One region of the Streptomyces sp. NRRL F-5650 genome, then DNA from elsewhere that is predicted to be linked to it. Evidence: riboswitches for the same ligand, from Rfam matches in the RefSeq annotation. Region 1 holds a riboswitch; each other region holds the start of a gene.
What was found. A riboswitch is a leader RNA that binds a small molecule or an ion and turns the genes downstream of it on or off. The one in region 1 is predicted to bind thiamine pyrophosphate.

Region 2: another riboswitch for thiamine pyrophosphate. It lies ahead of IG88_RS0113670 (thiamine ABC transporter substrate-binding protein); the one in region 1 lies ahead of thiC (phosphomethylpyrimidine synthase ThiC).
Region 3: another riboswitch for thiamine pyrophosphate. It lies ahead of thiO (glycine oxidase ThiO); the one in region 1 lies ahead of thiC (phosphomethylpyrimidine synthase ThiC).

Annotation. Positions count from the first base shown of each region.
Region 1 is NZ_JOGV01000012.1:120,257-125,409, forward strand. It holds gene IG88_RS0114650 (IclR family transcriptional regulator domain-containing protein) at 1-346, shown strand, start outside; gene IG88_RS0114655 (SsgA family sporulation/cell division regulator) at 447-884, shown strand; gene IG88_RS0114660 (YibE/F family protein) at 937-2,421, opposite strand; TPP riboswitch at 2,493-2,682, shown strand; gene thiC (phosphomethylpyrimidine synthase ThiC) at 2,675-4,498, shown strand; gene IG88_RS0114670 (VWA domain-containing protein) at 4,579-5,153, shown strand, end outside.
Region 2 is NZ_JOGV01000011.1:198,452-203,604, forward strand. It holds gene frr (ribosome recycling factor) at 1-536, shown strand, start outside; gene IG88_RS0113655 (phosphatidate cytidylyltransferase) at 536-1,711, shown strand; gene rlmN (23S rRNA (adenine(2503)-C(2))-methyltransferase RlmN) at 1,887-2,999, shown strand; TPP riboswitch at 3,055-3,160, shown strand; gene IG88_RS0113670 (thiamine ABC transporter substrate-binding protein) at 3,300-4,346, shown strand; gene IG88_RS0113675 (ABC transporter permease) at 4,322-5,153, shown strand, end outside.
Region 3 is NZ_JOGV01000004.1:49,216-54,368, reverse strand. It holds gene metF (methylenetetrahydrofolate reductase [NAD(P)H]) at 1-294, opposite strand, end outside; gene thiE (thiamine phosphate synthase) at 525-1,196, opposite strand; gene IG88_RS0106150 (Rv2175c family DNA-binding protein) at 1,388-1,753, opposite strand; gene IG88_RS0106145 (NAD(P)/FAD-dependent oxidoreductase) at 1,795-3,084, opposite strand; TPP riboswitch at 3,207-3,318, shown strand; gene thiO (glycine oxidase ThiO) at 3,316-4,527, shown strand; gene thiS (sulfur carrier protein ThiS) at 4,524-4,724, shown strand; gene IG88_RS0106130 (thiazole synthase) at 4,727-5,153, shown strand, end outside.

The DNA of each region.
Region 1 (5,153 bases):
CCACGCCATCGGGCAGTGCCTGCTGTCCCAGTTGGACGAGGACGCCCGCCGCGACCACCTGCACCGCTACCCGGTGCGGCCGATCACGCCGTACACGGTGCGTGACGGCCACAGCCTGCTGAAGCGGCTGGAACGCATGCGCCGGATGACGCCGGTGACCGAGCGCCAGGAGTACGCGCTGGGGACGGTCTGCGCGGCGATTCCGATCACCGTCGGCACCACAGCGGCGACGATGGCCATCTCCCTGCCCCTCCACCAGGCGGACCGTTTGCTGCCCGCGGCCCAGCGTCTGCAGCACGAGGTGGGGCGGCGTCTGGGCTCGCTCGCCCTCTCTATCAGTATCTGAAAACTCACTCCTTGTGATCTGGTGTGTACGTTGAGCAAGATGCCACCAGTGTTAGAGGTTTGATTCTCGGACAGTCGACGGCGGATGACGGGGTAGGCGAATGGGCGAGTCCGTACAGGCAGAGGTCATGATGAGCTTTCTCGTGTCAGAGGAGCTCTCGTTTCGCATCCCGGTGGAGCTGCGGTACGAGACACGTGATCCCTACGCCGTACGACTGACCTTCCATCTGCCCGGAGACGCGCCGGTGACCTGGGCGTTCGGCCGGGAGCTGCTGGTCGACGGGGTGGGCCGGCCGTGCGGCGACGGCGACGTGCGTATCGCACCGGTCGACCCCGAGCCGTTGGCCGAAGTACTGATCCGCCTTCAGGTCGGCAGCGACCAGGCCCTGTTCCGCTCCTCTGCGGCCCCCCTCGTGGCCTTCCTCGACCGCACCGACAAGCTCGTCCCCCTCGGCCAGGAGGGTGCGCTCGCCGACTTCGACAGCCACCTCGACGAAGCCCTGGACCGCATCCTGGCGGAGGAGCAGAGCGCGGGCTGAACCGTTCCGGCACGCACACCCGCAGCGGGGGCGGGGTGCCTCGCCGGGCGCGTCAGCGCTTGCGGCGACGGCCCCGCCCGCTCCGCGCGGGCGCTCCCGCACCGGCTGCCGGCTCCGGGGCCCGCGTCGGCCGGTCAGCCGACACGACCAGGGCGGCGAGGGCGGTGGTGACCGGCACGGAGGCCACCAGACCGATCGAGCCGACCAGCGTACGCACGATCTCCTCAGCGACCAGCTCGCTGTTGGCGACCGTCCCCACCCCGCTCTGCGCGATCGAGAACAGCAGCAGCAGGGGCAGCGCGGCGCCGGCGTAGGCCAGGACGAGCGTGTTCACGACCGAGGCGATGTGGTCGCGGCCGATGCGGATGCCCGCGCGGTACAGGCCGCGCCAGCCCATCGCCGGGTTGGCCTCGTGGAGTTCCCAGACCGCCGAGGTCTGGGTGACCGTCACGTCGTCGAGGACACCGAGCGAACCGATGATGACCCCGGCGAGCAGCAGCCCGCTCATGTCGATGGACGGGTACAGCCCGTGGATGAGGCCGGTGTTGTCGTCCGTGTTGCCGGTGAGTGCGGCCCAGCCGATGAACAGCGACCCGAGCACGCCGATCAGCAGCAACGAGATCAGGGTGCCGAGCACGGCCACGGAGGTTCTGGCCGACAGCCCGTGACACAGGTACAGGGCGATCAGCATGATCGCACTGGACCCGATCACCGCCACGACCAGCGGATTCGAGCCCTGCAGGATCGCGGGCAGAATGAAGAAGTTCAGCAGCAGGAAACTGACCGCCAGCGAGATCAGGGCCATGAGGCCGCGCAGTCGTCCGACGACCACGACGGCGAGGGCGAAGATGCCGGCCAACAGGCCAAGGGGGAGTTGACGGTTGACGTCGGTCACCGAGTACTGCAGGTCCTTGGGCGCGGAGGGCTCGTAGGCGACCACCACCTTCTGTCCCTCGTGCAACTGCCGTGACTGGTCCGGCTGCACGATCTCGTCGAACGTACGGCCCTTGTCGTCCCCCGTGTCGACGCGGACGGTGGCCCGCTTGCATTCGCCCTCGGCCTGCTGCACCGCGGACGACCCCTCGGCGGTGGAGGTGTCGCCGGTCGGGGTGCCGGCCGAGGGATTGGCCGCCTGGCAGCTCAGCGCGACGACCTTGGTGACCGTGGCCTCCTGTGTCTGCCGGTCGAAGCCGACACCCGTGCGCTCGTGGGGCGGCGCACCGCCCGGCCACAGGACCGCGAGCCCGACCAACACGGCTGCGGCGAAGGGGATCAGGACCGCGGCGATGACCTTCCGCAGGTGCCGGGAGACGGGCGCCGCGGGCCCGTGGCTGTGCGCGTGCGAGTGCCCGTGCCCGCCCCCCGCGTCCCGTCCGCCGCCCTCCGGGGTGTGCCCGTGGTCAGCCTCCGGTCTGCCGCCGAGCGTGCCGTGAGGGACGACGGGGACAGGGCCGGTCGCACGGCCGTCGTCCTCTTCGGCGCCCGGTCCGCGGCCGGGCCGGTGCGGCGGGAAGGGGGGATGCTGCGGTGTGGTCACCGCCCGATCATCGCAAGAACGGGAGGGGCCCTCTGGTCACCGCGCCCGAATGGGCGCTAGCGTGGTGGCACCTTTGTACACGCGGGAGCTCGGAGCACCGGGCTGAGAGGGCGCTGACCTCCGTTCCAGCGATGTTTCACGGGAAACGTCTCCGAAGGCGAGTGACGTATCCCACGAAGTGCCGTGAGACGGAAGCCGCTGCGTCGACCGCCGAACCTGTTACCGGGTAATGCCGGCGTAGGGAGTAGGTCTCATGACCATCAAGGACGCACGCACGCCTGCCTCCGCACAGGACTCCGCGCAGAATTCCGCCTCGGCGGATGCCGCGGGGACCAGTGAAGCCACGGAGGCCGGGAAGTCCATCGGCTGGCACAAGGCGTACGTCGAGGGCTCGCGCCCCGATGTGCGGGTGCCGGTCCGTCAGGTGCACCTCACCAACGGGCAGTCGGTCACGTTGTACGACACCTCGGGCCCGTACACCGATCCACTCGTCGACACCGATGTCCGCAGGGGCCTGGCGCCGCTGCGGGAGAACTGGATCATCGCGCGCGGCGACACCGAGGAGTACGCGGGCCGTCCCGTCCGCCCCGAGGACGACGGCATCAAGCACACCTCGCCCCGCGGCGGCCTGCGGAACCTCGACGCCGTCTTCCCCGGCCGCCCGCGGCAGCCGCGCCGGGGCCGCGACGGCACCGCGGTGACGCAGCTCGCGTACGCGCGGCGCGGCGAGATCACCCCGGAGATGGAGTACGTGGCCGTCCGGGAGAACGTCTCGCCGGAGGTGGTCCGCGAGGAGATCGCGGCAGGGCGGGCCGTGCTGCCCGCCAACGTCAACCACCCGGAGATCGAGCCGATGATCATCGGCAAGCGGTTTCTGGTGAAGGTCAACGCCAACATCGGCAACTCGGCGGTGACGTCCTCCATCGAGGAGGAGGTCGACAAGATGACCTGGGCGACCCGGTGGGGCGCCGACACGGTCATGGACCTGTCCACCGGCCGCAACATCCACACCACACGCGAGTGGGTCCTGCGCAACTCCCCTGTACCGATCGGCACCGTGCCGCTTTACCAGGCCCTGGAGAAGGTCGACGGCCGGGCCGAGGAACTGTCCTGGGAGATCTACAAGGACACCGTGATCGAGCAGGCCGAGCAGGGCGTGGACTACATGACGGTACACGCGGGCGTACGCCTGCCGTACGTACCGCTGACCGCCAACCGCAAGACCGGCATCGTCTCGCGCGGCGGCTCGATCATGGCGGCCTGGTGCCTGGCGCACCACAAGGAGTCCTTCCTGTACGAGAACTTCGAGGAGCTCTGCAAGATTCTCGCCGCCTACGACGTCACGTACTCCCTCGGCGACGGCCTGCGTCCCGGGTCGATCGCGGACGCCAACGACGAGGCGCAGTTCGCCGAGTTGCGCACGCTCGGGGAACTCAACCGGATCGCCAAGCGTTTCAACGTACAGACCATGATCGAGGGCCCGGGACATGTCCCGATGCACAAGATCAAGGAGAACATCGACCTTCAGCAGGAGATCTGTGATGAAGCTCCGTTCTATACGCTCGGCCCGCTGACGACGGACGTCGCGCCGGCGTACGACCACATCACCTCCGGCATCGGTGCCGCGATGATCGCCTGGTGGGGCACGGCCATGCTCTGCTACGTCACGCCCAAGGAACACCTGGGGCTGCCCAACCGTGACGACGTCAAGACCGGCGTCATCACCTACAAGATCGCCGCCCATGCCGCCGACCTCGCCAAGGGCCACCCCGGTGCGCAGGAGTGGGACGACGCGCTGTCGGACGCCCGGTTCGAGTTCCGGTGGGAGGACCAGTTCAATCTGTCCCTCGACCCGGACACCGCGCGGGAGTTCCACGACGAGACACTGCCGGCCGAGCCCGCCAAGACGGCCCACTTCTGCTCCATGTGCGGGCCCAAGTTCTGTTCGATGAAGATCTCGCAGGACATCCGCCGGGAGCACGGCAGCAGCAGGGGCGAGATCGAGGAGGGCATGGCTCAGAAGTCGAAGGAGTTCGCGGCGGCGGGCAACCGCGTCTACCTGCCGATCGCGGACTGAGCGCAGCGGTGCGGGGAGGGGACAGGTCTGGGGGGCCGGCCCTCTCCCCGGCCGGGGTTGCCGCTCGGCAGACTGGACGCATGACAGCCACCTCACTGAGCAAGGGTGCCAACGTCGCCGTCGACTTCCCCGCGGTGCGCGTCGAACTGGTGTGGGCGGACGGGCCGGGCGTCCCGGAGGTCGATGCCTCGGCGTTGCTGCTCACCTCGTCCGGACGGGTGCGGGACGACGGCGACTTCGTCTTCTACAACCAGCCCCGTCACTCCTCCGGCGCGGTGCGGCACCTGGGCAAGCTGGGCGGTCCCGGGCCGGAGGCGGGCGTCACGAGCGATGCCGTCGAGGTGAATCTGCGTGCGGTGGAGGCTCCCGTCGAGCGCGTCGTGCTGTGCGCCTCGGCGGACGGCGGGACGTTCGGCCGGGTGCCGGGGCTGTCGCTGAGGATGCTGGACACCGGGACCGGCACCGAGCTGGCCCGGTTCGACATCACGGCCGGGCCGGAGACGGCCATGGTGGGCGGTGAGCTGTACCGGCGCCAGGGGAAGTGGAGGTTCCGCGCCGTCGGGCAGGGGTACGCCGCCGGACTCGCGGGACTGGCCACGGACTTCGGCATCACCGTGGACGACGCTCCCCCGGCTCCCGCCCCCGCCCCGGCCCC
Region 2 (5,153 bases), on a different contig from region 1:
AGGCCGAGGAGAAGATGGAGAAGGCCGTCGTGGTCGCCAAGGAGGACTTCGCCGCGATCCGCACCGGCCGTGCGCACCCGGCGATGTTCAACAAGATCGTGGCCGACTACTACGGCGCGCCGACGCCGATCAACCAGTTGGCCTCGTTCTCCGTGCCCGAGCCGCGCATGGCCGTGGTGACCCCCTTCGACAAGAGCGCCCTGCGCAACATCGAGCAGGCGATCCGCGACTCCGACCTGGGCGTCAACCCGAGCAACGACGGCAACATCATCCGGGTGGTGTTCCCCGAGCTGACCGAGGACCGCCGCCGCGAGTACATCAAGGTGGCCAAGGGCAAGGGCGAGGACGCCAAGGTCTCCATCCGCTCCGTGCGCCGCAAGGCCAAGGACGCCATCGACAAGATGGTCAAGGACGGCGAGGTCGGCGAGGACGAGGGCCGCCGTGCGGAGAAGGAGCTCGACGACACCACCGCCAAGTACGTCGCGCAGGTGGACGAGCTCCTGAAGCACAAGGAAGCCGAACTGCTCGAGGTCTGATGAACGACTCTTCCTGGGGAGCGCCGCCACAAGCCGGGTACTGGGGGCCGTCCGACCAGGGACCCGCCCAGGGCGCCGGCCCGGCGGGTCCCGCGTACGATGCGCACTACGCGCAGCAGACTCGCCCCATGCCCATCGTGCCCGACGTACCCGAACACGGCGGAGACCAGGACGACGACCAGGGGACCGCTCGGCTGAGCGGTCCCTTGTTCCGGGACGAGCCGTTCCACGACCAGCCCGGTCGCGACGTGCCGTATCGCGACCAGAACCCGTCGGCGCAGCCGTATGCGGTGGTGCCGCAGAATCCGGAGCCCATGCCCGTCGCCCCGCAGCCGGCGCAGCCGCAGCCGCCGCAGAAGAAGAGCGCGGGGCGCGACCTCGGGGCGGCGATAGGGGTCGGTGTCGGCCTCGGCGTGGTGATCATCGCGTCGCTGTTCTTCGTCAAGGCCGTCTTCGTCGGTGTGATCGCGGTCGCCGTCGTGGTGGGGCTGTGGGAGCTGACCAAGCGGCTGGAGGAGCGCAAGAGCATCAAGGCGCCCCTCGTGCCGCTCGCCGTCGGCGGCGCGGCGATGGTGGTCGCCGGGTACGCGCGCGGCGCCGAGGGTGCGTGGATCGCCATGGCGCTCACCGCGCTGGCGGTCCTGGTCTGGCGGATGACCGAGCCCCCCGAGGGCTACCTCAGGGACGTCACCGCCGGGCTGTTCGCCGCGTTCTACGTGCCGTTCCTGGCCACCTTCGTCGCCATGATGCTGGCGGCGGACGACGGGGCCTGGCGCGTCCTGGTCTTCCTGATACTGACGGTCGTCAGCGACACCGGGGCGTACGCCGTCGGCTGGCGCTTCGGCAAGAAGAAGCTCGCCCCGCGCATCAGCCCGGGCAAGACCCGCGAGGGCCTGCTCGGGGCGGTGGCGTTCGCGATGGCGGCGGGCGCACTGTGCACGCAGTTCCTGATCGACGACGGCACCTGGTGGCAGGGCCTGCTGCTCGGCCTCGCGGTCGCCGTCAGCGCCACGCTGGGCGACCTCGGCGAGTCCATGATCAAGCGCGACCTCGGCATCAAGGACATGGGCACCCTCCTGCCGGGGCACGGCGGCATCATGGACCGGCTGGACTCGCTGCTGCCGACGGCGCCGGTGGTGTGGCTGCTGCTGGTGATCTTCGTCGGGTCGGGTTGACAGCGATCAGGTAGTCTGGGAAGGGCCTGCGGCTTTTGGCCGCGGGCCCTTCCGTGTGTCCCCGCCGAGGCGGGGGTCTTCCAGTGAGGTCTCCTGGCTCCGGCACGGCCCTGCCGTTGTCCCCGCCGACGCGGGGGGTTGCCACAGGCCCGCCGTCCTGAGGAGTTGTCCGACCGTGGCCCGTCCAGCCCCCGGTGAGCTGACCTTCGCCGCACCCCGCGGAGCGAAGCGGCCGCCGCGGCACCTCGCCGATCTCACGCCCGCCGAGCGCAAGGAGGCTGTCGCCGCGATCGGTGAGAAGCCGTTCCGTGCGAAGCAGCTCTCGCAGCACTACTTCGCGCGGTACGCGCACGACCCCGAGCAGTGGACCGACATCCCCGCCGGCTCGCGCGAGGGCTTGCGCGAGGCGCTGCTGCCCGAGCTGATGACGGTCGTGCGGCACCTGTCGACCGACGAGGGGACCACGCGCAAGACGCTGTGGAAGCTGTTCGACGGGACCCTCGTCGAGTCGGTGCTCATGCGCTACCCGGACCGGGTCACGATGTGCATCAGCTCCCAGGCGGGCTGCGGCATGAACTGCCCCTTCTGCGCCACCGGCCAGGCCGGACTCGACCGGAACCTGTCGACCGCCGAGATCGTGCACCAGATCGTGGACGGCATGCGGGCGCTCAGGGACGGCGAGGTCCCGGGAGGTCCCGCCCGGCTCAGCAACATCGTGTTCATGGGCATGGGCGAGCCCCTCGCCAACTACAACCGGGTCGTGGGCGCCGTCCGCCGGCTCACCGATCCCGAGCCCGACGGACTGGGGCTCTCCCAGCGCGGGATCACCGTCTCCACGGTCGGCCTCGTCCCGGCGATCCACCGCTTCGCCGACGAGGGCTTCAAGTGCCGCCTCGCCATCTCCCTGCACGCTCCCGACGACGAGCTGCGCGACACCCTCGTCCCCGTCAACACGCGGTGGAAGGTGCGCGAGGTGCTGGACGCCGGGTTCGAGTACGCGGCGAAGTCCGGGCGGCGGCTGTCCATCGAGTACGCCCTGATCCGCGACATCAACGACCAGGCCTGGCGCGGCGACCGGCTCGGGCGGCTGCTCAAGGGCAGGCCCGTGCACGTCAACCTGATCCCGCTCAACCCCACGCCCGGCTCCAAGTGGACCGCGTCGCGGCCCGAGGACGAGAAGGCGTTCGTGGAGGCGATCGCGGCGCACGGTGTGCCGGTGACGATCCGGGACACCCGTGGCCAGGAGATCGACGGGGCGTGTGGTCAGCTCGCCGCGAGCGAGCGGTAACCTGACCGACGGAAGTACGTCAACGCCGTACAACGTCATTCGCAGTCACATCTTCATATTCCGACAGGGGAGCGCCACAGCGCTGAGAGTGCGGCACCGGCCGCAGACCCTCTGAACCTGGCCCAGGTCATTCTGGGTAGGGAGATCGGTCACCACTCGAGCTGTTGCGCCCTGCCCGGGATCCTCGCCAGGGGTCCCGGGCGGGGCCGCGTCTTCTCCTGGTCACCCAGGAGGAATTCAGTGAGCATCACCAAGAAGGGCATCACCAAGCAGGTCAGTGTCCTGGCCGTCGGGCTCGGCATGGTCGGCACGCTGGCCGCCTGCGGATCGTCGTCCGACGACGGGGGCGGCAGCGGCGCCGGCGGCTCCAAGACGGTGACGCTGGTCAGCCACGACTCGTGGGCCGCCTCCAAGGACGTCATCGCGGCCTTCGAGAAGAAGTCGGGGTACAAGGTCAAGGTCCTGGAGGACGGCGACGCCGGGCAGGCCGTCAACAAGGCGATCCTCACCAAGGACAACCCGCAGGGCGACGTCTTCTTCGGCGTCGACAACACCCTGCTGTCCCGCGCCCTGGACAACGGCCTGTTCCAGCCGTACGAGGCGAAGGGCTCCGACCGGGTCCCGCCCGAGTACCGGGCCGACCGGGACAAGCACCGGGTCACGCCCGTCGACACCGGCGACATCTGCGTCAACTACGACAGGGCCTACTTCGACAAGCACCGGCTCGCACCGCCGAAGTCCTTCGACGACCTGGCCAAGCCCGCCTACAAGGACCTGCTCGTCACCGAGAACGCGGGCAGTTCCTCGCCGGGCCTCGGCTTCCTGCTCGGCACCGCCGCCCGGTACGGGGACGACGGCTGGGAGGGCTACTGGAAGAAGCTCAAGGCGAACGGCGTCAAGGTCGTCGACGGCTGGGAGCAGGCGTACAACGAGGAGTTCTCCGGCTCGGCCGGCGGCAGGAAGGCGGGAGGCGACCGCCCGCTGGTCGTCTCCTACGCCTCCTCCCCGCCCGCCGAGGTCGTCTACGCCGACCCGCAGCCGGACACCGCCCCCACGGGCGTCGCCGACGGGACCTGCTTCCGGCAGGTCGAGTACGCGGGCCTGCTCGCCAACGCCAGGAACCCCGAGGGCGGCAAGGCACTCCTCGACTTCCTGCTGAGCAAGACCTTCCAGGAGGACATGCCGCTGAACATGTTCGTCCACCCGGTGCGGAAGGACGCGCAGGTCCCGGAGGTGTTCACGAAGTTCGGGCCGCAGGCCAAGGACCCGCAGACCCTCGACCCGGCGAAGATCGCCGGCAACCGCGACCAGTGGGTCAAGTCGTGGACCTCGCTCGTACTGAAGTGAGCGACCGGGGCAAGCCGGTGGGGAGCGTGCGCGGGAGCGCGGCGCGGCTCGGTCTGATGGCCGTGCCGGTCGCGTTCTTCGCGGTGTTCTTCGCCTACCCCGTCGCGGCCATCGTCGCGCGCGGCCTGAAGGCCGACGGGGCCTGGCAGGTGGGGCGGTTCGGGGACGTGCTCGCGCAGTCCGACGTGCGGCACGTCCTGTGGTTCACCACCTGGCAGGCACTGGCGTCCACCGCCCTCACGCTGCTGATCGCGCTGCCCGGCGCCTACGTCTTCGCCCGCTTCGACTTCCCCGGCAAACAGGTGCTGCGGGCCGTGGTGACCGTGCCGTTCGTGCTGCCGACGGTCGTCGTCGGGACGGCGTTCCTGGCGCTGGTCGGGCGGGGCGGGCTGCTGGACGAGCTGTGGGGCCTGCGCCTGGACACCACGGTGTGGGCGATCCTGCTCGCGCACGTCTTCTTCAACTACGCCGTCGTCGTGCGCACCGTGGGCGGCCTCTGGGCGCAGCTCGATCCGCGGCAGGAGGAGGCCGCGCGGATGCTCGGCGCCTCCCGGCTGCGGGCCTGGCGGCAGGTGACGCTGCCCGCGCTGGTGCCCGCCGTGGCCGCCGCCGCGCTGATGGTCTTCCTGTTCACCTTCACCTCCTTCGGCGTCGTCCAGATCCTCGGCGGGCCCACCTTCTCCACCCTCGAGGTGGAGATCTACCGCCAGACCTCCCAGGTCTTCGACCTGTCCACGGCCGCCGTGCTGACGCTGGTCCAGTTCGCGGCCGTCGCCGCCGTCCTCGCCGTGCACGCCTGGACGGTAC
Region 3 (5,153 bases), on a different contig from region 1:
GACGGAGTGGTCGACCGCGGTCAGGTGGGCGACCGGTGTCAGCGTGGTGTCGGAGACGATCTGCTCGGTCTCCCGGACCGTGCCCGCCCGCGTGGAGCCGCCGGCGCCGTAGGTCACGGAGACGAAGTCCGGGGCCACGGCCTCGACCCGCCTCAGCGCGCTCCACAGGTTCTTCTCGCCCTTGGGCGTCTTCGGCGCGGAGAACTCGAACGAGTACGTCGTCTTGCCGGTGGCGAGGACGTCACGCACCGTGCGGGCGCGATCCGTCCTCGTGCTTGCGGTTCCGAGGGCCATACCGGCAGGTTAGCCAGGGGACGGCGGTCACCCAACCGGATGCGGGACTTTCGTCCATATTGTCGAATTGTTGTCCATCTTTTGGACACATGGCCCGAGGTCGTCGTGACACACGGGCCGCGGCCGTTCCGGCACACGGCCCGTGATCGGCTCCCGACGGCCCTGCGCCCCGCCCCTGCCGGGTGCGGCTATTCCCCCGCCGAGTGCGGCTGCTCCCCCGCCGGGTGCGGCTACTTCCCTGTCGGGAGCTCGCGCAGCCGCTTCGCGAACTCGGCCGCCGCCGCGCCCGGGTCGTCGGCCGCGGTGATCGCGCGGACGACGACCACGCGCCGGGCTCCTGCCTCCACCACCTGGTCGAGATTGCCGAGGTCGATGCCGCCGATGGCGAACCAGGGGCGGTCGGTGCCCAGGGCCGCGGTGTACCGGACCAGGTCGAGGCCGGGTGCGTGGCGGCCGGGCTTGGTGGGGGTCGGCCAGCACGGACCGGTGCAGAAGTAGTCCACGCCGTCCTGGACGGCGGCAGCGGCGGCCTCCGCCTCGGCGTGCGTGGAACGGCCGATCAGCATGCCGTCGCCGACCACGGCCCGGGCGGCGGGCACCGGCAGGTCGCCCTGGCCGAGGTGCAGCACGTCGGCGCGGGCGGCGTGCGCGACGTCCGCGCGGTCGTTGACCGCGAGGAGCCTGCCGTGGCGGGCGCAGGCGTCGGCGAGGACCTCCAGGTGCTCCAGTTCCTCGGCCGCCTCCATTCCCTTGTCCCGCAACTGCACGACGTCGACCCCGGCGGCGAGCACGGCGTCGAGGAACTCGGGCAGGTCGCCCTGGCTCCGGCGGGCGTCCGTGCACAGGTAGAGCCGGGCGTCGGCGAGCCGGGCGCGGGCGGTGGTCGCGGCGGTGTCGGGCATGCGGGTGTCCCCCCGGTTCGTTCGGTGGCGGCGCGGGCCCGGGGCGGGCCGCGCGGTGGTGGCACACGGGCCGCGGACCGGGCCGTTTTCGGGCCGTGGTCCGCGGCGCGTACGCCGGGTGGTGCGGTGAATCGGCGCGGCGGATCAGCGCCGCCGCGGATCAGCGGGGCGACGGGGCGGCGTCGCGGCGGTCAGACGGCGAGCGCCTGGGCGCGGCGCTTCACCTCCGTACCGCGGTTCTCCGTCAGTGCCTGGGCGGGGGTGCCGGGCAGGCTCGGGTCGGGCGTGAAGAGCCACTCCAGCATCTCCTCGGCCGTGAAGCCGTCGTCCCGCAGCAGCGTCAGGGTCCCGGCCAGGCCCTTGACGACCTTGTCCTCGTCGATGAAGGCCGCGGGGACGTGCAGCGCGCGGTTCTCCCCGCGGCGGACGGCGATGAGCTGGCCTTCCTTGATGAGCTGGCGTACCCGGGTCACCTCGACGCCGAGCTTCTCGGCGATGTCGGGAACGGTGAGCCAGGCAGGCACGAGAGCATCGGTCTTTGCGTCAATCTCGGTCACGCCCCCAGCCTGCCACCTGGCACTGACACTCGGAAACCGGACTACGCCGATGCCGCCGTCGCCGCCTTCAACGGCTTCGCCGGGTCGGCCAGCAGGTCCGGGTCCATCGTCGTGCCCGCCTGGATCAGGCGTCTGCCCTGGGCCAGGTCACGGGGGCGGCCCACCGCCAGCAGCGCCACCAGGCGGCCCGCGCGCAGCCAGCAGACCGTCCACGCCGGGCTCGAGGGGTCGCCGCGCCACAGGGTGGTGTCGGCGGCCGTGTGGTGACCGGCGTACTGGACGAAGCGGCCGAACTGCTCGGACCAGAAGTACGGCACCGGATCGTAGGCCGCCGGGATCTCGCCGGCCGGGGCGCCGACGATGTCGGCGGCGACCGTGCGCGGCCCCTGGAGCGCGTTGTCCCAGTGGTGCACCAGCAGCCGCTCGCCGTAGCGGGCGGAGGGGAAGGATGCGCAGTCGCCCACCGCGTGGACGTCCGGTGCGCAGGCGCGCAGGCGGTCGTCGGCCAGGACCTCGCCGTGCGGACCGAGGGAGATCCCCGAGCCGGCCAGCCAGCCGGTGGCCGGACGGGCGCCGATGCCGACGACGACCGCGTCGGCGGGCAGCCGGGTGCCGTCGTCGAGGACGACCCGGGCGGCCCCGCCGGGGCCGCCGGGTTCGACGCGCTCCACGCGCTCCACGCACGCGCGGGTGCGCAGGTCGACGCCCGCGTCGGCGTACCAGGAGGTCATCGGCGCGGCCACATCGGCGGGCAGCGCGTCGGCGAGCGGCCGGTCGGCGGCCTCCACCACGGTCACGGCGCAGCCCGCCTCCCGCGCGGCGGTGGCGAACTCGGCGCCGATCCAGCCCGCGCCGACGACCACGACGTCGTGCTGCCGGGCGAGCACCGGGCGCAGCCGTTCGGCGTCGTCCAGGGTGCGCAGCAGGTGCACGCCGGGCACGCCCTCGGTGCCGGGGAGCCGGACGGGTTCGGCGCCGGTCGCCAGGACCAGCGAGTCGTAGGGCACCGGCCCCTCGGAGGTGTCGAGGACGTGGTCGCCGGGGCGCACGCCCAGGGCCTCGCAGCCCAGCCGCAGGGTGATGCCGAGCGCCTCGAAGTCGACGTCGAAGGCGGAGCCCTCGGCCGTGCCGAGCAGGACGGCCTTGGACAGCGGGGGGCGGTCGTAGGGCTGGTGCGGCTCCGCGCCGATCAGGGTCACCGGGCCGGTGAAGCCCTGTTCCCTGAGGGCGACCGCGGTCTGCACGCCCGCCATCCCGGCGCCCACCACGACCACCCGGCGCTCCGCGCCCGCCGCCGGTCCCTGTCCCCGTTCCCGCGTCTGCTCACTCACCCGATCACCATAGACACCCCCTGTTCCGCCGGTGAGTGCCCGTGCCGGGTGAGCCGCGCGAGGCCCCCGGCCGCGCGGGGTCCCTTACCCGGGCCGTGCGCCGCGGGCTAGGGTGGCCGACGCAAGGCACTCGCGGGAGCCCGGACGCACCGGGCTGAGAGGGAGGCTGGCGGCCTCCGACCGTACGAACCTGATCCGGGTCATGCCGGCGAAGGGAGGGGCTGGACGCCCATGTCGTCTCCACCACACACGCCTCGTACACCCCGCACGCCCGACGTGCTCGTCGTCGGCGGCGGGATCGTCGGGCTGGTCACGGCCTGGCGGGCCGCGCAGCGCGGTCTGGCCACCGCCCTCGTGGACCCCGAACCGGGCGGCGGGGCGGCCCGGGTGGCGGCCGGGATGCTGGCCGCCGTCACCGAGCTGCACTACGGCGAGGAGACACTGCTCGCGCTGAACCTCGCCTCGGCCCGCCGCTACCCCGGCTTCGCGGCCGAACTGGCCGAACTGACCGGCCGGGACCTCGGGTACCGGCGCTGCGGCACCCTCGCCGTCGCGCTGGACGCCGACGACCGCGCCCACCTGCGCGACCTGCATGCGCTCCAGCAGCGCTCGGGCCTGGAGTCGGAGTGGCTGTCGGGGCGCGAGTGCCGGCGTCTGGAGCCGATGCTGGCGCCGGGCGTGCGCGGGGGGCTCCGGGTGGACGGCGACCACCAGATCGACCCCCGCCGCCTCGCCCGCGCGCTGGTGGCCGCCTGCGAACACGCGGGCGTGGTCTTCCACCGGGAGTGGGCCGAGCGGCTCGCCGTCGGGCGCGGGGAGCGGGCCACGGGCGTCGTCACCGCCGACGGCACCCCGCTGGAGGCCGGGCAGGTGGTGCTGGCCGGGGGCAGCCTCAGCGGGCGGCTCGCGGGCGTGCCGGAGGCCGTCCTGCCGCCGGTGCGGCCGGTGAAGGGCCAGGTGCTGCGCCTGACGATGCCGCGGACCCACGGGCCGCTGCTGAACCGGACGGTGCGCGCCGTGGTGCGCGGCAACCACGTCTACCTGGTGCCCCGCGAGAGCGGCGAGCTGGTCGTCGGCGCCACCAGCGAGGAGCTGGGCTGGGACACGACGGTCACCGCGGGCGGCGTCTACGAGCTGCTGCGCGACGCCCACGAGCTGGTCCCCGGCATCACGGAGCTGCCGCTGACGGAGACCCGCGCGGGGCTGCGCCCCGGCTCCCCGGACAACGCCCCGCTGCTCGGCCCGACCGACCTGGACGGCCTGCTGCTGGCCACCGGGCACTACCGCAACGGCGTCCTGCTCACCCCCGTCACCGGCGACGTCATGGCGCACGTCCTGACCACCGGGGAGCTGCCGGAGGAGGGCCGCCCCTTCACGCCCCGCCGCTTCGGCGCCGACCCCGCCCGTCCACCACTCCCGCGACTTTCGGAGCAGTCCGCATGAACATCTCCGTCAACGGCGAGCCGCGCGAGGTGGCTCCCGGCACCGCCCTGGACGCGCTGGTGGGCACGCTCACCGCGGCACCGTCCGGAGTGGCCGCCGCCCTGAACGAAACCGTCGTCCCGCGCGCGCAGTGGTCCGCCACCGCCCTGGCCGACGGCGACCGCGTCGAGGTCCTCACCGCCGTCCAGGGAGGCTGACCGTGGCCGACGATCCCTTTGTCCTCGGCGGTACGTCGTACGGGTCCCGCCTGATCATGGGTACGGGCGGCGCGCCCAGCCTGGACGTGCTGGAGCGCGCGCTGGTGGCCTCCGGGACGGAGCTGACGACCGTCGCGATGCGGCGGGTGAACACCTCGGTGCACGGGTCGGTGCTGTCCGTACTGGAGCGGCTCGGCATCGGGGTGCTGCCGAACACGGCCGGCTGCTTCACCGCCGGGGAGGCCGTCCTCACCGCGCGGCTGGCGCGCGAGGCGCTCGGCACGGACCTGGTCAAGCTGGAGGTCGTCGCCGACGAGCGCACGCTGCTGCCGGACCCGGTCGAGCTGCTGGACGCGGCCGAGACCCTGGTCGACGACGGGTTCACGGTGCTGCCGTACACCAACGACGACCCGGTGCTCGCGCGGAGGC